Regions from separate parts of the Pantoea sp. GABEPS69 genome, predicted to be linked through region 3. Evidence: predicted binding sites of a transcription regulator. Region 3 holds the regulator's gene; each other region holds the start of a gene.
What was found. Region 3 encodes PurR, which represses purine synthesis genes. Its sites were predicted from a motif close to CANGCAAACGTTTGCNTG; they were not measured.
Positions count from the first base shown of each region.

Region 1: the regulator PurR is predicted to act here: its motif matches at 2,346-2,363, upstream of PVE98_RS07225 (NCS2 family permease).
Region 2: the regulator PurR is predicted to act here: its motif matches at 1,458-1,475, upstream of pyrC (dihydroorotase).

Region 1 covers NZ_CP118618.1:1,520,822-1,528,101, forward strand. Annotated here, with positions in the region: gene PVE98_RS07210 (ABC transporter permease subunit) at 1-339, shown strand, start outside; gene PVE98_RS07215 (ABC transporter substrate-binding protein) at 409-1,347, shown strand; gene PVE98_RS07220 (response regulator) at 1,370-2,104, opposite strand; gene PVE98_RS07225 (NCS2 family permease) at 2,534-3,832, shown strand; gene PVE98_RS07230 (hypothetical protein) at 4,230-4,871, shown strand; gene PVE98_RS07235 (AMP nucleosidase) at 4,948-6,402, opposite strand; gene PVE98_RS07240 (branched-chain amino acid ABC transporter substrate-binding protein) at 6,749-7,280, shown strand, end outside.
Region 2 covers NZ_CP118618.1:2,523,155-2,530,434, reverse strand. Annotated here, with positions in the region: gene dinI (DNA damage-inducible protein I) at 30-275, opposite strand; gene pyrC (dihydroorotase) at 345-1,391, opposite strand; gene PVE98_RS12420 (lipoprotein) at 1,738-2,301, opposite strand; gene grxB (glutaredoxin 2) at 2,412-3,059, opposite strand; gene rimJ (ribosomal protein S5-alanine N-acetyltransferase) at 3,302-3,892, shown strand; gene PVE98_RS12405 (YceH family protein) at 3,906-4,535, shown strand; gene PVE98_RS12400 (Gfo/Idh/MocA family protein) at 4,537-5,457, shown strand; gene murJ (murein biosynthesis integral membrane protein MurJ) at 5,578-7,116, shown strand; gene flgN (flagellar export chaperone FlgN) at 7,151-7,280, opposite strand, start outside.
Region 3 covers NZ_CP118618.1:2,205,206-2,212,485, reverse strand. Annotated here, with positions in the region: gene punC (purine nucleoside transporter PunC) at 186-1,388, opposite strand; gene punR (DNA-binding transcriptional activator PunR) at 1,509-2,414, shown strand; gene purR (HTH-type transcriptional repressor PurR) at 2,411-3,436, opposite strand; gene PVE98_RS10855 (YnhF family membrane protein) at 3,722-3,811, shown strand; gene PVE98_RS10850 (C40 family peptidase) at 3,858-4,658, opposite strand; gene PVE98_RS10845 (Grx4 family monothiol glutaredoxin) at 5,021-5,356, shown strand; gene rnt (ribonuclease T) at 5,398-6,075, opposite strand; gene gloA (lactoylglutathione lyase) at 6,187-6,594, opposite strand; gene PVE98_RS10830 (alkene reductase) at 6,706-7,280, opposite strand, start outside.

The DNA.
Region 1 (7,280 bases), 680 kb from region 3:
AAGGTCGGCGCGGTGCTGGTGTTCGTCTACGCCATGAGCGGGCTGCTTTCCGGATTAGGCGGGCTGATGTCGGCGTCGCGCCTCTATAGCGCCAACGGCAATCTCGGCGTCGGCTATGAACTGGACGCCATCGCCGCAGTGATATTAGGCGGCACCAGCTTCGTCGGCGGCATCGGCACCATTACCGGCACGCTGATCGGCGCGCTGATTATCGCCACGCTCAATAACGGCATGACGCTAATGGGAGTCTCCTATTTCTGGCAGCTGGTGATCAAAGGCGCGGTGATCATTATTGCGGTGCTGATCGATAAATATCGCACCCGGCACCACGTCTCCTGAGCGCGGCGCCCCTTTTTTACCCTACGCCATTCAGCCGTTGGCGATTCTAATAACAGCAGGAGAAGCTCTATGCGTTTTAATCCGATCGTAACCGGGCTGCTGGCGGCAACGCTGTTCAGCGGCGCCTTCGCCCAGGCGAAAGATCTCAAATCCATCGGCGTCACCGTCGGCGATCTCGCCAACCCGTTTTTCGTGCAAATTACCAAAGGCGCGGAGATGAAAGCGCGCGAGCTGGCGGGGGACAAAGTCAACGTGACGCTGGTCTCCAGCGGCTACGATCTGGGCCAGCAGGTGGCGCAGATTGATAACTTTATCGCGGCGAAAGTCGACATGATTATCCTGAACGCCGCCGATTCCAAAGGTATTGCGCCAGCGGTGAAACGCGCCCGCGACGCCGGGATCGTGGTGGTGGCGGTCGACGTAGCGGCCGACGGCGCCAACGCCACCATTACCTCGGACAACACCCAGGCGGGCGAGATGGCCTGTAAATACATCTCCGATCGCCTGAAGGAGAAGGGCAATGTGCTGATCATCAACGGCCCGCCGGTTTCCGCCGTGCAGAACCGCGTCGAGGGCTGCATGACCGAGCTGAAACGCCATCCCGAGATCAAGCTGCTCTCCTGGAACCAGAACGCCAAAGGCAGCCGTGAAGGTGGGCTGGAAGTGATGACCGGCCTGCTGTCGGCCAATCCGAAAGTGGACGCGGTGTTCGCCATTAACGATCCGACCGCCATCGGCGCCGATCTGGCGGCGAAACAGGCGCAGCGCAACGAGTTCTTTATTGTCGGCGTCGATGGATCGCCCGACGGCGAAGAGGCGCTGAAGCGCAAGAATTCGCTCTTCGTCGCCACCCCTGCGCAGGATCCGCAGGTGATGGCGGCGAAAGCGGTCGAGATCGGCTATGACATTCTGCAGGGCAAACCGGCGCCGGATAAGCCGGTGTTGATCCCGGTTTCCCTGATTGATCGCAACAACGTCGGCAGCTACAAGGGCTGGACGGTGAAATAGCCGCGTTCCCGGCTGTTCGCCCTCAGGCGCTCAGCCGGACCGCTTCCGGACGTGCCACATCGGCGGAAAAGACATAGCCGAGGCCGCGAATGGTGCGGATCAGGCTGGGCTGATGCGGATTGGTTTCAATTTTGCGCCGCAGCCGCATAATCAGCACGTCGATGGTGCGGTCGAAAACGTCGAGGCTTTCGCCGTGGGTCAGCTCCAGCAGCTGATCGCGCGTCAGCACCTTGCGCGCATGGCGCACCAGCGCGCGCAGCAGCGCATATTCGCCCTGCGTCAGCGGCACCGATTCGTGCTGCGGATTAAGCAGCTGACAGCGCGCTTCATCCAGCTGCCAGCCGTTAAAGCGCCAGCCGCTCTCCGCCGCCGCCGGCTGCATAAGCCGACCGCCGCGCCGCAGCGCCGCGCGCGCTCTCGCCACCACCACGCGCGGATTAAAAGGCTTGGCGATATAGTCATCCGCGCCCATCTCCAGTCCGACCACCATTTCCGCTTCGGAGCCCATGCCGGTCAGCATGATCACCAGCAGGTCCGGGCGCTGACGCTGGAGCTGTTGCAGCACCAGCAGGCCGTTGGTATCGGGCAGCATCATATCCAGCATCACCAGCGCGATGTCGCCGTGCTGCGCCAGCAGCGCCGGCGCGTCGCGGCCGTAGTGGCAGCAGTAAACGCTAAACTGTTGTTCATCCAGCACATCCTGCAGCAGTTCGCAGACGGCTTTATCATCATCGACAACCAGAATGGCGGGCTTCATGCAGCGCGACCTCGGGGTTAAAAAAAGGTTAACAAGAGTGTACATGGCGCGTTTTACGCCGCATCGACAAGCGATGGAAACGTGAGCGATATCGCCATCGGCTTTACTGAAGCGTGCGTTGGCGCAGAATTTTCCGGCGTCGCAGGGGAGGCGATGAAAACGATTGCGCGGTAGCGGGGCAATGCACCATAATCGCGCCTTCTTTTGGTTCAGATTTCTCTTAGAAAATGCCAGGCCTGACAAGGTAAACGATTGCGTTTGCGGCTGGCATAGCGATTGCTATGACTTCAGGCCTTATGGAGATTCAGGGCGTGACGACAGCGGCCGTCAGCATGCAGCGGCGCGTCGTGCGGTACCACAATAATCAGCATGTAACCCACACTGGCAAGTGAGAACGCGCATTCGTGCCGTCTCCGCTCTTGAGAGATGATGATGTTAGAAAAATTGTTCAAGCTAAAAGCGCATAACACGACGGTCCGCACCGAAGTGATCGCCGGGATCACCACCTTCCTGGCGATGGCCTATATCCTGTTTGTTAACCCAAGCATTCTGGGCGCTACGGGGATGGACAAAGGCGCGGTTTTCGTCGCCACCTGTCTGGCGGCGGCGATCGGATCGGTCCTGATGGGGCTGATCGCCAACTACCCGATCGCGCTGGCGCCGGGCATGGGGCTGAACGCCTTCTTCACCTATACCGTCGTGCTGCATATGGGTTACACCTGGCAGATCGCGCTGGGCGCGGTGTTTTTGTCGGCGGTCATCTTCTTTGCGCTGTCGATTTTCAAAATCCGCGAGTGGATTATCGCCAGCATTCCGCTGCCGCTGCGCGCCGGCATTGCGGCGGGCATTGGGCTGTTCCTGGCGCTAATCGCGCTGGAAGGCGCAGGCATCGTGGTGGATAACCCGGCGACGCTGGTCGGGCTGGGCGATCTGACCAAACCCGGCCCGCTGCTGGCGCTGCTGGGCTTTGTGGTGATTGTGGTGCTGGAAGCGCGTCGCGTCACCGGCGCGGTGCTGATCGGCATTCTGCTGATTACCTTTATCTCTATGGGCATTGGCCTGTCGCCATTTGCCGGCGTTTTCTCCGCGCCGCCGTCGATCGCGCCCACCTTTATGCAGCTCGATATCGCCGGCGCCTTTAACGTCGGCCTGGTCAGCGTGATTTTCGCCTTCCTGTTTGTCGACGTCTTCGACAACACCGGCACGCTGCTGGGGGTGACCAAACGCGCCGGACTGGCGGACGAACAGGGCAATATCCCGAAAATGGGGCGCGCGCTGGTGGCCGATAGCGCCGCGGCGCTGTTTGGGGCGCTGCTCGGCACCTCGACCACCACCAGCTATGTGGAATCCGCAGCGGGCGTGAGCGCGGGCGGACGCACCGGCTTAACGGCGGTCGTGGTCGCTATTCTGTTCCTGCTGGCGCTGTTCTTCTCGCCGCTGGCGGGCAGCGTGCCGGTCTACGCTACCGCGCCGGCGCTGCTGTTTGTCGCGGTGCTGATGGCCTCCGGCCTGGCGGAGATCGACTGGAAAGACATCACCACCGCGGCGCCGGTCACCGTTACCGCGCTGACCATGCCGCTGACTTACTCTATCGCTAACGGCATCGCCTTCGGCTTTATCACCTGGACGGTGGTGAAGCTGCTGAGCGGCCGCACGAAAGAGGTCAACGCGGCGCTGGTGATCCTCTCTTTACTGTTCGTGATCAAGCTGGGCTGGCTCAGCGCCTGATAGCGATCGCCGCGCTGATGCAGACTGTGCGGCTTATTCACCCTCTGCGCGGAAGACAAATGTTCTCTTCCGCGCTTTTTTTTGTCTTTCCAACCGGTTTGCGTACTGGCTTCCAGTGTGCGTCGAAAAACCTGTTACCGCCGCCTGTCTGCAGATAGGCTGCCACTCTTGAAACCACTCTGCTCTGCTACCCCATGGCTAATTTTCAACGAATTAGCGGAACGTGGAATGTTATGTAAACGGAAATTTGGTTAAATTGCCAGCAGCAAGGGCAGGCGTTAGCGACAGAATGAACAACGTCGTAAGGAGAAGGAACCTCATAGAGCACTCATTAAACCCTGAGCCGCGCTATTTGCCTCCGCTTTTACTCCCTCTTCGTCAGCCAGGAGGAAACAAGATGGAACGACTGACTAAACGTGTTGATCGGCTAGAACAGGATACGCATCAGATTAAAACCGACCTGGCTGTGCTGACCGAACGCTCGCAAAATTTTGCCACTAAGGCGGATGTGGAAGGGTTGCGCACGGACCAGTTCAAACTGCGCTGCGAAATGCTTGAGGGATTTGCGCGGCTTGAAACGCAGACTGCCGCGCAGTTCGCCCGGCATGACAAGAGCTTTGCCCGAATTGAGAAGCAGACCGCCGAACAATTTGCCCGAATTGAGAAGCAGACCGCTGAACAGTTTGCCCGGCATGACACGAGCTTTGCCCGAATTGAGAAGCAGACCGCCGAGCAGTTTGCCCGGATTGAGAAGCAGACCGCCGAACAGTTTGCCCGGATTGAGAAGCAGACCGCCGAACAGTTTGCCCGGTCTGAGAAGCAGACTGCTGAACAGTTTGCTCGTATTGACACGAAGTTTGCCCGTATAGATGAATGGACTAAGCGTGCAGACGAGAACTTTGTCTCTATTGACGAGAAGTTTAAACGCATTGATGAAAGATTTGACCGTCTCAACGATCGCATGACCTGGACGCTGCTGGTGCCAGCGGTGTTAGCCGTGCTTGGCTGGCTGGCGAGAGAGTTCTGGCTGAAAATGTAGCAAAGCGGGCGTTGTTGCCTATTGTCTATATTTTGCTAAGGCAGAGCACGAGAGGCGTGTCTCGTGCTCTGCTCAGTTAACGGAACGGCGGCTCGTTAAAGGTACGCAGTTTGCGTGAATGCAGCTTATCCCCTTCGGCGCGCAGCAGCTCTACCGCGCAAATACCGATCTGCAAATGTTCTGAAATCGCCCCTTCATAAAAACGGTTCGCCTGGCCCGGCAGCTTGATTTCGCCGTGCAGCGGCTTGTCCGAAACGCAGAGCAGCGTGCCGTAAGGGACGCGGAACCGATAGCCCTGCGCCGCGATAGTGGCGCTCTCCATATCCACCGCCACCGCGCGGCTCAGGTTAAAGCGCAGCGCTGAGGCGGAGTAGCGCAGCTCCCAGTTGCGATCGTCCGTGGTCACCACGGTGCCGGTGCGCAGTCGCTGTTTGACCTCTTCGCCTGGCATATTGCTCACCGCTTTAGTGGCGTCATAGAGCGCGCGCTGCACCTCCGCGATGCTCGGTACCGGAATGTCGGGCGGCAGCACGCTGTCGAGCACGTGGTCGTCGCGCAGATAGGCGTGCGCCAGCACGTAGTCGCCGATGCGCTGGCTTTCGCGCAGGCCGCCGCAGTGGCCGATCATCAGCCACGCGTGCGGCCGCATCACCGCCAGGTGATCGCAGATGGTTTTGGCATTGGACGGACCGACGCCGATATTCACCAGCGTGATGCCGCGTCGGCCAGGCGAGGTAAGATGCCAGGCCGGCATCTGATGCTTTTTCCACGCCAGATCCAGCATCGCCGCGTCGCTCTCCGCCGTATCGGCGGTAATCACCGCGCCGCCCGCGCAGGCCAGGCTGTCATAGTCGCTGGCGGGATCGCGCACCTGCTCAGTCGCCCAGCGGACGAACTCATCCACATAGCGCGTGTAGTTGGTGAACAGCACAAACGGCTGGAAATGCTCTACCGAGGTGCCGGTGTAGTGGCGCAGACGCGCCAGAGAGAAGTCGGTGCGCAGCGCATCGAAGTGCGACAGGGGGAAAATCGCGTCCGGGTTGAACAGGCCGTCGGCGGTTTCATCGCCGATCTGCGACAGCTCGGTGGTGGGAAAATAGCGCGCGATACTGGCGCTCATGGTGCGGTCCAGCGACAGATCGGAACCGTCAATCACGTAAGGGTAGGGGATCTCCTGGCTGGACGGGCCGACCTGAATCTCCACCTCATACTCTTTTTCCAGCATCGCCAGCTGTTCGCTGAGGTAGTGGCGCAGCAGCGCCGGACGCGTGATGGTGGTGCTGTAGCTGCCGGTATGGGTAAAACGTCCCCAGGCGCGCGTGCGGTTTTGCTGCGGGCCTTCGCCGCGCCAGGTAATGCGCAGTTCAGGGTAGACAAACAGCCCCTGGCGACGCGCCTCCGCCTCGGGCAGCGTGCCCTGTTCGGTATAGGTTTTTATCGCCGCGCGCAGCGCGTTCACCGCGTCGTCGTACAGACGCTCCAGTTCATCCAGCGCCTGCTGGCGGGTAAGGCCGTTCCGTTGTGTAGGCATAAACTCTCCTGATATGTAGCGAACTTTCCCCACAGCTTAGCGGGTTTGCCGCCGCCGCAAAGCAAGAATCTGTGATCGACCGCATTATGCACCAACAGGGTGCTGGCGTGTTGCCAATCCCCGCCTACGTTTAAATGAATCAGAAGGTGACGTCGTGCGCTGTCGCTGGCGTTGCCACCTTCCTTTAGCGAAATCTCGCGGCCCGTTGCGTTCTGGCGAGATTCTTGCTTGCGATTGATAGCGGCCTCTGTCGCCGCGCATAGCATGTCCGAACCGAATAAAAACATTCACCGCTCCTGCGCCGTGGTCTGGCGAACGCAAACTCACTGTGTCGAGGATAGACAGCATGTCTCAGAAACTGATCAAGTTGTCGTTAAACGTCGTAATTGCAGGCTGTATCGGTGCGGCGCTCAGCGCGCAGGCCGATATTAAAATCGGCGTCGCCGGGCCGTTCTCCGGCCCTAACGCCACCTATGGCGCGCAGTACTGGAAAGGGGCGACACAGGCAGCGGAGGATATCAACGCGGCGGGCGGCATTAACGGCGAGAAAATCGTGCTGGTGCAGGGCGACGACGCCTGCGAACCTAAACAGGCGGTCGCGGTGGCGAACCGGCTGGTCGATCAGGATAAGGTGATGGCGGTCGTCGGCCATTTCTGCTCCTCCAGCACCATGCCCGCCTCGGAGGTTTACGATGACGCCGGCGTGCTGTCGATTACGCCTGGCTCCACTAACCCGCAGATCACCGAGCGCGGCATGAAAACCCTGTTTCGCATGTGCGGACGCGACGACCAGCAGGGCGCCATCGCCGCCAACTTTATGCTCGACAAGCTGAAAGCGAAGAAGGTCGCGGTTATCCCCGATAAAGATACCTATGGCC
Region 2 (7,280 bases), 320 kb from region 3:
GACACCCGGCAAAAACTGCGCAGTGGCGGTTAATCGGTAATGAACCAGTCGTCAGCGCTTTCCCAGGTTTCCTGTAAAATATCGCTGATTCGATCGCGCGTCTCTTTGCCGCCGCCCAGCACGCTGAGCTGGTTCGCGGTGGCATAGCGCACTTTGACGTGGTTCTGGCCGTCGGGAAATTCTTCATCGATACGGCGGGAAAGTTCTGCCGTCAGCGCTTCCATTGCGCCGGACGGAAGCGGGGACGTTTTGGCAACGGTAATTTCAACACGCATAGCAGCCTCCGGATTAGATGCTGTATATATTTACAGTATATTCAGTCCAGAGGCAAGCGAAAGCGCAGATCAGAGTTTCACGCGCCAGTTCAGAGTTTCGCCGGCGAGGAAGGGCACCAGCGCGTGCTCGCCCATGCTGATGCTCTCTTCGACTTTCCAGGGTTCGCGCACCAGCGTCACGGTTCCTTCGTTCAGCGGCAGGCCGTAAAAGCGTGGGCCGTTCTCCGAGCAGAAGGCTTCCAGCTGCGCCAGGGCGTCCAGCTCTTCGAAAACAGTGGCGTAGGCGGGCAGCGACGTCGGCGCGTTGAAAACGCCCGCGCAGCCGCAGCTCGCCTCTTTGAGATGACGCAGGTGCGGCGCGGTGTCGGTGCCGAGGAAGAAGCGCGGATGGCCGCTGGCGACCACCTTGCGCAGCGCTTCCTGATGCACGTTGCGCTTGAGGATCGGCAGGCAGTAGAGGTGCGGCCGCACGCCGCCCACCAGCATATGGTTGCGGTTGAACATCAGATGCTGCGGCGTAATGGTGGCGCCCAGCTTGTCATTGCCCGCCTCGACGTACTGCGCGGCTTCGCGCGTCGTGATGTGCTCGAAGACGACTTTGAGTTCCGGGTATGTTTTGCGCAGCGGCTCCATTACGCTGTCGATAAAGCGCGCCTCGCGATCGAAAATATCGATGTCGGCGTGGGTCACTTCGCCGTGAATCAGCAGCGGCATGCCGATCTTCTGCATGCGCTCCAGCACGCTGCTGATGGCGGCGATATTGGTGACGCCGTGGCTGGAGTTGGTGGTGGCATGTGCCGGGTAGAGTTTCGCAGCGGTAAACACGCCCGCGTTAAAGCCCTGTTCGATCTCATTGGGATCGAGCGAGTCGGTAAGGTAGCAGGTCATCAGCGGGGTGAAGCGATGTTCCGCCGGCAGCGCGGCCAGGATGCGGTCGCGGTAGGCGACGGCGGCAGCGACGCTGGTGACCGGCGGCACCAGGTTGGGCATCACGATGGCACGTCCGTTAACCGCGCTGGTATAGGGCAGGACCGTATTCAGCATCGCGTCGTCGCGCAGGTGAATATGCCAGTCGTCAGGGCGGCGGATAGTAAGTTGCTGAAGGTGTGCAGTCATCAGTGAAGCTCCGGCTAGTCAGGAAACGTAGAGGCGCGTTTTGGCCGGGTACAAAGCATAAGGTGTCGGGCAACCGTTTGCACTTCTTTTCTTGCAGGGAGGGGGAAAAGAACAGCGGGCACGGCGCCAGACCGCAGATGAGCTTACAGCGCAGGTGACATGGACCGAAGAGCAAAGCGTCCCGCGCAAGGGACAAAAACGCCGGGAGCGTTTTTGAACAACGCAGCGCGTTGGCCCGTTAACGGGCGCACCTCAGGGATGAGGTGCGTAGCACGCGGGCCGAGCCGCCAGGGATGGCGCTTTTGCGTCTTTGCTATCGGGCCATGTCACCCACGCCTGCACCTTGTCACTGCGTAAACGGAATTACCAGCTGGCCAGGCTCGACCTGAAGGCCCTTAGCGAATTTCTTCGCCAGCGCCTCGCCTTTGCTGCGATCGACGCTCAATACATAGGCCGGCTTCTGATTGAAGTAGCTTTTCAGCGACTGATTCAGATAAGGGGTCAGGCTTTTCATCACCGCGGCCATCTTCTCCGGCTGCACCTGCGCGTCGACGATCTCCAGATCGCGCAGATAGACGGCGCCCTGCTGCGCGTCAAATACCGGCTGCGCCTTCATCTTCAGCTGCATATCCGCTTCCTGCGGGCCAAACAGCGAAGTAACGTTGATTTTCGCCTTGCCGGTCAGCGTGACGCGGTCCGGCTCCTCGCGGCCAATCTGGCTGTTGAGGTCGGTCAGCAAAATATGGGCGTTCACCAGGCCGGCGACGCCGATATCCTTCTCATAATTGTTGTGCTTCGCCAGCGCCTGATTCACTTCCTGCTCGCTGATGGTGTATTGCGTAAGCTGATTACAGCCGCTAACCAGCACGGCGAAAAACAGGGCCGTCAGCCCCAGAAATGCCTTCTTCATTGTGTCCTCATCCAGATTGATGCTAATGCAGCGCATAGGGTGCCTGAATGCGGATGAGGTGTCATTAAGAAGGCGATGAGAAACGCCGGCGCGCCTCTCATCGAACGGCGTCAGAGGGCGATAGAGGAGAGCAGGTTGACCTGCGTCTGCTTCGCCATATTGTCGCGATAGTCTGCCACGCGGCTCGGCCAGTCGATGCCGGCCACCAGCGTCAGCGAGCGCAGCAGCGGAAAGAGGTGGATATCATCTTCCGACAGCTCGCCGTTGACCGCGTTCGGTTTGACGATCAGCTTATCGAGCTGGCGCAGATCGTCGCCGATCTTTTTGATCAGACCGGGCGCATGGCTCTTCAGCTCGGCGAAATCGCCGATCGCCGCCTCTTTCTTCTGGCGGAAATATTCGCGCGCCTCCGGCGTGGCGAATTCGGCGAAGGCGGCCTCTGCGATGCGCGGCAACAGCAGCTTATTAACGTAGCCGTTGACGCTGCGCAGCCAGTCGCCGATCGCCGGATTGATTTTGCCGTTCAGCAGCGGCTCCCGGTCGCTTTTATCGATAAAACGCACGATATCGAGGCTTTCCGGCATCGCGCTGCCGTCATCTTTTTGCAGGATGGGCGCCACCTTCTGGCCCACCAGCTTTTTCGGCGTCGCTTCATCGTCGTTTAGCATCACGATGAGCTCTACCGGCAGGTTTTTCAGGCCGAAAATCATGCGCGCTTTGACGCAAAAGGGGCAGTGGTCGTAGATGTAGAGTTTCATCCCGGTCTCCTTTGGCTAGTCAGGGCGACGGGCGTCACCCTGATTGAGGACGTGTCGGAAGTATGGAAGAGATTCCGGGCGAGGGCAAACCAATGCAGCGAGCAGGCCGGGATTTGCAAAATAAAATCAAGGCGTTTCACGCCGGCCGTTAACGAATATTTTACCGCAGCAGGGGCGGCGGTTATAGTGAAAGCAATGTTGTTGGCACCGCTTTCCTTAAGCCTCAGATTTCAGGAGTCATGATGTTTGGCTATCGTTCTGCCGCGCCCAGGGTGCGATTGACCACCGACCGGCTGGTGGTGCGTCTGGTTCACGAGCGCGACGCCTGGCGACTGGCGGATTACTACGCCGAAAACCGCGCTTTCTTAAAACCCTGGGAGCCGGTGCGCGACGAGAGCCACTGTTATCCCTCCGGCTGGCAGGCGCGTCTGGGCCTGATCACCGATATGCATAAAAGCGGCTCCGCTTACTATTTTATTCTGATGGATCCCGAAGAGTCCGAAGTGCGCGGCGTCGCCAACTTCAGCAACGTGCTGCGCGGCTCGTTCCACGCCTGCTACCTCGGCTATTCGCTGGGCGAAAAGTGGCAGGGACAGGGGCTGATGTTCGAGGCGCTGCAGGCCGCTATCCGCTATATGCAGCGCCAGCAGAATATCCACCGTATTATGGCGAACTATATGCCGCATAATCAGCGCAGCGGCGCGCTGCTGGCGCGTCTCGGTTTTGAAAAAGAGGGTTATGCGAAAGACTATCTGTTAATCGACGGCCGCTGGCAGGATCATGTGTTGACCGCGCTGACTCGTCAGGAGTGGACGCCGGACCGGCGTGGCTAATAAGGAGATCGGAATGAAAATGGCGCTTTCGCCGCTGGCGTTGCGTGTATTGGGTTGCCTGCTGGAGAAGCAGGTCACCACGCCGGAGCAGTATCCGCTGTCGCTGAATGCGGTGGTGACCGCCTGTAATCAGAAGTCGAACCGCGAGCCGGTGATGAACCTGACCGAAAGCGAAGTGCAGGAGGAGCTGGATCGGCTGACCAAAAAGCATCTGGCGACCGCCAACAGCGGCTTCGGCCAGCGCGTGGCGAAATATGAGCAGCGCTTCTGCAATTCGACCTTCGGCAACCTGCAGCTCAGCAGCGCCGAGGTGGCGATTCTGACGCTGCTGTTCCTGCGCGGCGCGCAGACGCCGGGCGAGCTGCGCACGCGCAGCGGCAGACTGCACGAGTTTGCCGACGTTGAGGAAGTGGAAAGCGTGCTGGCTGGCTTAACCGAGCGCGAGATGGTGACGCGCCTGCCGCGCGAGCCGGGCAAACGCGAAAGCCGCTATCTGCATCTGTTCGGCGACGAGCAGTCCGTCAGCCAGGCGGAAACGCCGCAGGAAGATAACGGCGATCTCAGCGCGCGCGTCGCCGTGCTTGAGCAGTCGCTCGCCGCCTTACAGGCGCTGGTGCAAACGCTGCTGCATAAAGGAGGCTGAGATGAAACTGCGAATTGGCGTTGTCGGACTGGGTTCGATTGCGCAGAAAGCCTGGCTGCCGGTGCTGGCACAGGCGGAAAGCTGGACGCTGGTCGGCGGCTTCTCGCCGAATCAGCAGAAGGCGCAGACGGTGTGCGACAGCTACCGCATGACCTGTTTCTCCTCGCTGAACGCGCTGGCGGACGCCTGCGACGCGGTGTTCGTTCACACCAGTACCGTCACCCACTACGAGATTGTCAAAGCGCTGCTGCTGGCGGGAAAAGATGTGCTGGTGGATAAGCCGCTGGCCGATAATTTTAGTCAGGCCGAGGCGCTGGTGGCGCTGGCGGAAAAGCGCGGACGCAAACTGATGGTAGGCTTTAACCGCCGCTTTGCACCGCGCTATCAGCAGCTGCGGCTGGCGATGCCGCAGGCCGCCAGCCTGCGCGTGGAGAAACACCGCAGCGACAGCGTCGGACCGAACGATCTGCGCTTTACGCTGCTTGACGACTATCTGCACGTGGTGGATACCGCGCTCTGGCTGGCGGGCGATCGCGCCGTTCAGCGTCATGGTTACATCCACACCAACGAGCGTGGCGAAATGCTCTATGCCGAGCACCACTTCGCCGCCGGCGCTGTGCAGATCGCCACCAGCATGCATCGCCGCGCGGGCAGCCAGCGCGAGCGCGCCAGCCTGGTCGGCGACGGCCGCTGCATCGACGTGCTGGAGATGCGCGACTGGCAGGAGGAGCGCGGCGACGGCGTGCGTATCGATCCGCCGCCCGCCTGGCAAAGCCATCTGACTCAGCGCGGCTTCAGCGGCGCGGCGCACCATTTTATCCAGTGCGTGCAAAATCAGACGATGCCTGAGACGGGCGGCGAACAGGCGCTGCTGGCGCAGCGCGTGGTGGAAAAAATGTGGCGCGAGGCGGAGAAGGAATAACGCCTTGTAACACTCCGCGCTGGTCATTTCCCGCCGTGGCAGTAGACTATCGCCGGGCGCCGCTGGGCGCCCGCGCTAAGTAGCTCATTTTGCCGACTCTTTTCAGGACGCGCCCCAATTATGAATCTGTTGAAATCGCTGGCAGCGGTCAGTTCCATGACCCTGTTTTCCCGCGTATTGGGTTTTGCCCGTGACGCCATTGTGGCGCGGGTGTTCGGCGCCGGGATGGCCACGGACGCCTTTTTCGTCGCCTTTAAGCTGCCTAACCTGCTGCGGCGTATTTTCGCCGAAGGCGCCTTTTCGCAGGCGTTCGTGCCGATCCTCGCCGAGTATAAAAGCAAGCAGGGCGAAGAGGCGACGCGGCTCTTTATCGCCTACGTCTCCGGCCTGCTGACGCTGGCGCTGGCGCTGGTGACCATTGCGGGGATGTTCGCCGCGCCCTGGGTGATTCTGGTCACCGCCCCCGGTTTTGCCGATACCGCCGATAAGTTCGCGCTTACCAGCGCGCTGCTGCGCGTCACCTTTCCCTATATTTTGCTGATTTCGCTGGCCTCGCTGGCGGGCGCGATCCTCAATACCTGGAACCGCTTTTCCGTTCCCGCCTTCGCGCCCACGCTGCTGAATATCAGCATGATTGGCTTTGCGCTCTTCGCCGCGCCGCACTTCCATCCGCCGGTGATGGCGCTGGCGTGGGCGGTGGTCGCGGGCGGCGTGCTGCAGCTTTTCTACCAGCTGCCGCACCTGAAGAAGATCGGCATGCTGGTGCTGCCGCGCATTAACCTGAAGGATGCGGGCGTCTGGCGCGTGATGCGGCAGATGGGACCGGCGATCCTCGGCGTTTCCGTCAGTCAGATTTCGCTGATCATCAATACTATTTTCGCCTCGTTTCTCGTCTCCGGCTCGGTTTCCTGGATGTATTACGCCGATCGCCTGATGGAGTTCCCGTCGGGCGTGCTGGGCGTGGCGCTCGGCACCATTTTGCTGCCGTCGCTGGCGAAGAGCTTTTCCAGCGGCAATCACGACGAATATTCTCGCCTGATGGACTGGGGCCTGCGCCTCTGCTTTTTGCTGGCGCTGCCGAGCGCGGTGGCGCTGGGCATTCTCTCCGGTCCGCTTACCGTCGCGCTGTTTCAGTACGGCAAGTTCACCGCCTTCGACGCCCTGATGACGCAGCGCGCGCTGATTGCCTATTCGGTGGGGCTAATGGGGCTGATCGTGGTAAAGGTGCTGGCGCCCGGGTTCTACTCGCGTCAGGACATCAAGACGCCGGTGAAAATCGCCATGATTACCCTGGTGATGACGCAGCTGATGAACCTGGCCTTTATCGGCCCGCTGAAGCATGCTGGCCTGTCGCTCTCTATCGGTCTGGCAGCCTGTCTTAACGCCGCGCTGCTCTACTGGCAGCTGCGTAAGAAGAAGATTTTTCAACCGCAGCCGGGCTGGGCGAGCTTTCTGCTGCGTCTGGTGATCGCGGTAATCGTGATGGCGGCGGCGCTGGTGGGCATGCTTTACTGGATGCCGGCGTGGGAAGAGGGCGCGATGGTCTGGCGTCTGCTACGTCTGGCGGCGGTCTGCGCGGTGGGCGGCGGCGCCTACTTCCTGACGCTGGGGCTGCTCGGCTTCCGGCTGCGCGACTATGCGCGCCGGGCGCACGCGTAAAACAGCAAAATCCCGCTCTGAGGGCGGGATTTTTTTATGCCTTCCGGCTTAGCGTCGCCTGACCTTTACCCAGCCCGTCCGGGCCGTAAAACGCCTGCGTCTGATGCGGCTTAAGCACGGTCAGCGCCTCTTCGGTAAAGCGGATCTGCTGATTGAGCAGCAGA
Region 3 (7,280 bases):
CTGAAATTCGTTGTCTGACGCAGCAGGGAACGCGCGCGCAGACACCATCCGGGCGATAAGCTTCGCCTAATAATAAAACAATTATGTTATTGATTTGTTGCAGATTTATTGACCTGATCGAGTATATGCTCAACCAGGTCAGTATTCAACGACTTATTGTTAGGCAGCTAACTATAAAAGTTGCCTTAGTGATTATCCTGGCAGGGAGTGGTAACGCGGACAATATCCATTTGTGCGCTGGCGCGTCGCTGCCAGACGTAGCCCGCCATCGCCAGTGCGATAGTGGTCACCATAATCAGCGTAGTCATTAGCAGCGGCTGTTGTAAACCTGCGGAGACCGCCAGACTGGCAAGGAAGCAAAGACCGAGCTGCAGGGTATTCTGCAGCGCCGCGGCTTTACCGGTGGCGTGCGGGAACGGCAGCAGCGCATTCGACACCACGATCGGGTAAATCGCGCCGTTCGCCAGCGCCATGCCGCAAAAGGGCGCAAGCAGGGCGATCAGATTGTGGCTTCCGGTAAGCGCCACGCCGAAGAGCGTCGTCACGCTCAGGCTGTAAAGTGCCAGCAGCAAGGGGAGCAGCTGCGCGCCGGCAAAGCGGTTGAGCAGGGCGCGGCAGCCAAATCCGCCCAGCAGGAAGGCGATAGTTTGCGGAATATAGCTCAGGCCAATATCCGCCGGCGTCAGGCCCGCATCGGCGAGAATAAAGGGCGAGCCGGTCAGCCAGGCGAAAAAGCTGGCGGAGCAGGCGGCATAGATCAATACGTTGCCGCCATAGACGCCGGAGCGCAGCAGCGAGAAGAAGCCGGGCTGATCGCCCGCCTCTTTTGCCGTCGGGCGGCTGGCGGGCAGGCGCAGCGTCACCAGCATCAGCGCCACGCCGGTCAGCGTCAGCACCAGAAAGATCGAACGCCAGTGAAAGTGGCTAATCAGCCAGGCGCCGAGCAGCGGCGCCAGCGCGGGCGAAAGCGCCACCAGCGGCATAATGGTGGCGAACACCTTATTGGCGCGCGCGCGCGGATAGCGATCCACCACCAGCGCCTGCCAGCTCACCGCCGCAGCGCAGACGCCGATTGCCTGAATAAAGCGCAGCGCCAGCATCAGCACCGCATTTTCCACCCACAGCATGCCGGCGCAGCCGAGCGCGAACAGTCCCAGCCCCATCAGCAGAACCGGTTTGCGGCCGATGCGGTCGGAAAGCGGGCCCCAGAAAAGTTGACCGATGGCGAAACCCGCCAGGAACAGGCTCATACTGGCGCTGATAATGCCGGGCGAGGTATTAAAGCTGATCTGCATCGCGCCGAAGGCGGGCAGATACATATCGGTCGCCAGAAAGCCCAGCATGCTGAGCAGAGCGAGGTAGGGCATAAATCCTTTTGATGACAGCATGGTTTTTAATCTCATATTTCGTCAGGCAGGTTAAACGCGGCAAAGTGTAAAAGGGTGCGCCTGCCGCTGTGAAACGTTAATATTTGCAGAGTGCTGTGAAAATTTTTGAAAGGAAAAAGCATGTGGTCCGAATATGCGCTTGAAGTGGTAGACGCCGTGGCGCGCACCGGCAGTTTTAGCGCCGCCGCGCAGGAGCTGCATCGCGTGCCCTCTGCCGTCAGCTATACGGTGCGCCAGCTGGAAACATGGCTGGCGGTGCCGCTGTTTGAACGGCAGCATCGCGACGTGGCGCTGACCGCCGCTGGCGAGCATTTCGTGCGCGAAGGCCGCGAGGTTATCAAAAAAATGCTCGCCACCCGCAGGCAGTGCCAGCAGCTGGCCAACGGCTGGCGCGGGCAGCTCAGCATCGCGGTCGATCGCATCGTGAAGCTGCCACGCAGCCGTCAGCTGGTGACCGACTTCTATCGACACTTTCCCGATATGGAGCTGCACATCAGCTATGAGGTGTTTAACGGCGTATGGGACGCGCTGGCCGACGGACGCGTCGACGTGGCGATCGGCGCCACCCAGGCGATCCCGGTCGGCGGGCGCTTTTCCTTTCGCGATATGGGCGCGCTGAACTGGCGCTGCGTCGTGGCGCGCCACCATCCGCTGACGCAGCAGCCGCAGCTCGACGACGACGCGCTGCGCGTCTGGCCGTCGCTGGTGCTGGAGGATACCTCGCGCGCGCTGCCGCGCCGCATGACCTGGACGCTGGATAACCAGCGCCGACTGGTGGTGCCGGACTGGCAGGCGGGGCTGGCGTGCGTGCTGGATGGCTTATGCGTGGCGATGATGCCGGGCCATCTGGCGCGTCCGCTGCTGGATAAGGGCGAGCTGGCGGAGCTGACGCTGCCTGCACCCTTTCCGGAAAGTCACTGCTGCGTGAGCTGGTCGGAGGCGCGCGCATCGCCGGCGCTTAGCTGGTTGCTCAGCTATCTCGGCGATGCGCAAACGCTCAATCAGGAGTGGTTAAGCGAGGATTAACGGCGGTAGTCGCGGAACGGGCCGTCGCCGACCGAGCGGCGCTCAATCAGCGTGGGATGCACTTCGATGGTCTGCGACACTTCGCGTTTGCTGGTGATGCGATCGAGCAGCATCTCCAGCGCCTTCTCGCCCAGCTGGGCTTTAGGCTGATGCACGGTGGTCAGCGCCGGAGTGAAGTAGCGCGCGTTGCGCACGTTGTCATAGCCGATCACCGAAATATCCTGCGGCACGCGCAGTCCCATCTCGTCGGCGGCGCAGATCGCGCCCATCGCCATAATATCACCGCCGCAAAAGATCGCCGTCGGGCGCTGCTTCTGCTGCAGGATCTGCTGCATCGCCTGATAGCCCGATTCCGGTTCGAAATCGCCCTGTACGATCCATTCGGGACGCACCGCGATGCCTGCTTCCTCCAGCGCTTGCAAAAAGCCCGCATGGCGCCCGCCGCCGGTGTTGCGCTCCAGCTGGCCGGGAATGGCGCCGATATCGCGATGGCCGCGTTCAATCAGATAGCGTCCCGCCAGATAGCCGCCCTGGAAAGCGTTATCGAGCACGGTGTCGGTAAAATCGCCGCGCGATTCGCCCCAGTCCATGACCACCATCGGAATATTGCGGTTCTCTTCCAGCATCTTCAGCAGATCGTCCGGATACTCGGAGCACATCACCAGCAGGCCGTCGACGCGCTTCTGCGCCATCATCGACAGATAGGCGCGCTGCTTTTGCAGATCGTTGTGGGCGTTGCCAAGAATTAAGGTGTAGCCCCGCTCGAAGCAGTGGTGCTCGACCGCTTCGATGATTTCCGCAAAATAGGGCGCTTCGCTGGAGGTGGCAAGCAGCCCCAGCGTTTTAGTGTGGTTGACCTTCAGGCTGCGCGCCACGGCGCTGGGCGAATAGTGTAATTCCTGAATCGCCTGCCAGACGGCGTTGCGCGTCTCTTCCGCAACGAAGCGCGTTTTATTGATCACGTGGGAAACGGTGGTGGTGGAAACACCCGCGCGCTTCGCGACATCTTTAATTGTTGCCATTAAAAAGAGACTCCAGAACTTATCAATAACCCACTGATAAGCATAATGTTAAACGTTTGCGTCCGCTAAGAGAGTTTTCTGTTAATTCGCTACAGTTTTTGTCGGTGAAATACTCACTGGGCAGGACAAAACAGGGGCTGTTGCGTACGAACGGTACGGGCGTTGCGTCAGTTGCGCAACAAAGCCGGGGATTCTAACAAGGCTTGCGGGATAAAACGAGATTTTTACCGACAACTATGGGAAAATCGCACAAGACCCTGATAATTGTGTGGATAAGGAGAGGAAATGAGCACCGATTTGAAACTGGCATTAATGACCACCGGCGCGGCGCTGCTGATGATTGTGGCCTTTAGCTTTACCGCCGTCATGCACTAACAGACAGCGATAAAAAAACCGGGATTATCCCGGTTTTTTTTCGCGTTTAGCGAATGGTTTTCGGCGTCATTACCCGGCGCGCGCCGATATAGTGACGCTGCCAGTAATCATCCGAGAGCCCGCTAATCTGGATATCTTTTCCGGTGCGCGGCGACTGAATGAATTTGCCGTTGCCGAGGTAAACCCCGACGTGGTCGGCGGTGCCGCGGCCGTTGATACGAAAGAAGACCAGGTCGCCTTTTTCCAGCGACTCGCGCTTCACCGGCGCAGCGTCGCGCAGGTGGTACATTTCGTTGGCGGTGCGCGGGATTCTGAATTTTACCAAATCTTTATAGGCGTACCAGACGAGGCCGCTGCAGTCGAAACCGGTATGCGGCGAGGTACCGCCCCACTGATAAGGCTTGCCCAACTGACCCATCAGCTTGGTCATCGCCGTTTCGCGCGCTTTCTGGTAACGCAGGCGATGGGACTTGCTCATTTTGATGGTGGGCGTGCCGTCGCTATCCAGCAGCGGGAGAGTAGCGGCTTTTACGGTGCTCAGCGAGCGCTGGCGGCCATAGCGTTTGCGAGAAGATTTCAGGGTTTTTTTGGTGTCGGCGGCGGAAGGGGAAAGCTTAGCCGTTTCAATTTTCTTCTGCTTTTTCAGTTTGAGTTTTTGCGCAGTAGAAGGGCGCGCTTTTTTCGCGCTGGTTTTAACCGGTCGCCGTTTGCGGCGCTCATCTTCGCGCGCGCTTTTTTTCTCCGCCTTGTGCAGGCTGGCGTTAACCGGCGCTTGCGGTGAGGCCGAAGCGATGTTCATGAACAGCTGCGCGAAAGCTAATATAAAGAGCGTAATCAGTAATCGCATAGTCCGGTTACAGGGTTAGCGGTTACGACAACAGGCCGTAACGAGGTTAGAAAAATCTGATCGGAGATCAGCGCCGGGGCCATTCTAAGCCAGGTTTTTTTCAAAAGTTAAGCCATTTTTCTATTAAACTGTTACAGGGTTGCATCTGACTCATAAATGAGCGATTTCAGCAGTTTATAGCAGCAAAGTTATTACCAGTTATGAACAGCTTAAGTTTTGATTATCGTCAGAAAAAGCCAGATCTTTACTAAAGAACTTAACAAACATGGCGGTTTCGCCTGGCAAGCGAGAAATTGTCGTTTTCAGGGACGGGGCGAAGTCGCTACAATAAACAAACACGAAGTAGGGAATTAAGGAAGGCAATTATGAGTACTGTAGAAAAAATTGAGCGCCAGATCGCAGAAAACCCGGTCCTGCTGTATATGAAAGGCTCGCCGAAACTGCCAAGCTGCGGTTTCTCTGCGCAGGCGGTGCAGGCGCTCTCTGCCTGCGGTGAGCGCTTTGCTTACGTGGATATTCTGCAGAACCCTGATATTCGCGCCGAGCTGCCGAAATACGCCAACTGGCCGACCTTCCCGCAGCTGTGGGTAGACGGCGAGCTGGTCGGCGGCTGCGATATTATCGTCGAAATGTTTCAGCGCGGCGAACTGCAGTCGCTGATCAAAGAGACGGCGGAAAAGCACAAAGAAGCGGAATAAAAGCAGCGCAATAAAAAAGGCCGACGCAAGTCGGCCTTTTTTTACGCCTGTTCCGGCGTCGCTTCCGCGTCGTCGTCGCTCGCCGCCATCGGCAGCGGCCAGCCGCCCAGCCGTTTCCAGCGGTTCACCAGTTCGCAGAACAGCGTTGCCGTCTGCTCGGTATCGTAGAGCGCAGAGTGCGCCTGGGTGCTGTCAAAATCCATGCCTGCCGCTTTACAGGCTTTCGCCAGTACCGTTTGCCCCAGCACCAGCCCGCTCAGCGCAGCGGTGTCGAAGGTGGCAAACGGATGGAAAGGGTTGCGCTTCAGCCCGGCGCGCCCGGCGGCGGCCATCATAAAATTAAGGTCGAAGGTTGCGTTGTGCGCCACCATGATGGCGCGATTACAGTGGTGATCCTTGATGCCTTTGCGCACCATCTTGAAAATGGCGTGCAGCGCCTCATATTCGCTGATCGCGCCGCGCAGCGGGTTGCTGGGATCGATGCCGGTAAACGCCAGCGCCTCCGGATGAAGCAGCGCGCCTTCGAAAGGCTCGACGTGGAAATGCAGCGTCTGGTCGCGGTGCAGCCAGCCGTCTTCGTCCATTTTCAGCGTGGTGGCGGCGATCTCCAGCAGCGCATCGGTCTGCGCGTTAAAGCCTGCGGTCTCGACATCGATCACCACAGGATAGAAACCTCGGAAACGTTGATTCAGCGCGTTCAGGGAGTTCGTTTCAGACATCAGCATCTCATAGCAGAAAATAGGCAGCGCGCATTATGGCAAAAAAAAGAGGAGGGTGCAGCAGAAGGGAAAGCTTCAGCCTGCCGCAGCGTGCAGACTGAAGCGGCAAACTTAGTTGCCCAGGCCGTGACCGGCATGTTTATTTTCGATCAGCTCGATCTTGTAGCCGTCTGGATCTTCGACGAAGGCGATAATGGTGGAACCGCCTTTCACCGGACCCGCTTCGCGCGTGACCTTGCCGCCCGCGTTGCGGATGCGGTCGCAGGTGGCTGCCACGTCATCCACGCCCAGCGCGATATGGCCGTAGGCGTTGCCGAGATCGTAGCTGTCCACGCCCCAGTTGTAGGTCAGCTCGATGACTGCGCCTTCGCTCTCTTCGGTATAGCCAACGAATGCCAGCGTATATTTATACTCCGTGTTTTCGCTCTGACGCAGCACGCGCATGCCGAGAACGCGGGTGTAGAAGTCGATGGAACGTTGCAGATCGCCAACGCGCAGCATGGTGTGAAGTAAACGCATAACATCCTCTTTTATTAAATCGTCATCTTCTGATGACTCAAACGCTAAGTATAGCGGTGAAAATAGCAAAAAACGGCCGCTGGCGTAACCGTTGTCACGCCAGCGTCACGCTTAAAGCGTCGGGTAGTCGGTATAGCCTTCCGCGCCGCCGCCGTAGAAGCTCTCGGGGCGCTGCGGGTTGAGCGGGGCGTCCTGCTGCAGACGCGCCACCAGATCGGGGTTGGCGATAAAGTCGCGGCCAAAGGCCACGGCGTCGATCAGGCCGCGCGCAATCAGATCGTCCGCTTTCTCCACGGTATAGGCGCCCGCGCCGATAATCACGCCGGGGAAGATCGCGCGCACTTTTTCGCGGAAGGCGTCGCTGTAAGGCTTGCCGCCCGCCCAGTCCGGCTCGGAAAGGTGCAAATAGGCGATATTGCGTTTCGCCAGCTCGCCGATATACCACAGCGCGGCTTTCTCTTCTTCAGGGCCATTATCCAGGTTCTGGAAGCTGCCGATCGGCGAAACGCGAATGCCGACGCGATCGGCAGACCAGTTGGCGATGGCGGCGTCGACCACTTCGAGCGCGAAGCGGCCGCGTTTTTCAATGCTGCCGCCATATTCATCGGTACGACGGTTGGAGTCTGGCGCCAAAAACTGATGCATCAGATAGCCGTGCGCCGAGTGCAGCTCCAGCAGATCGAAGT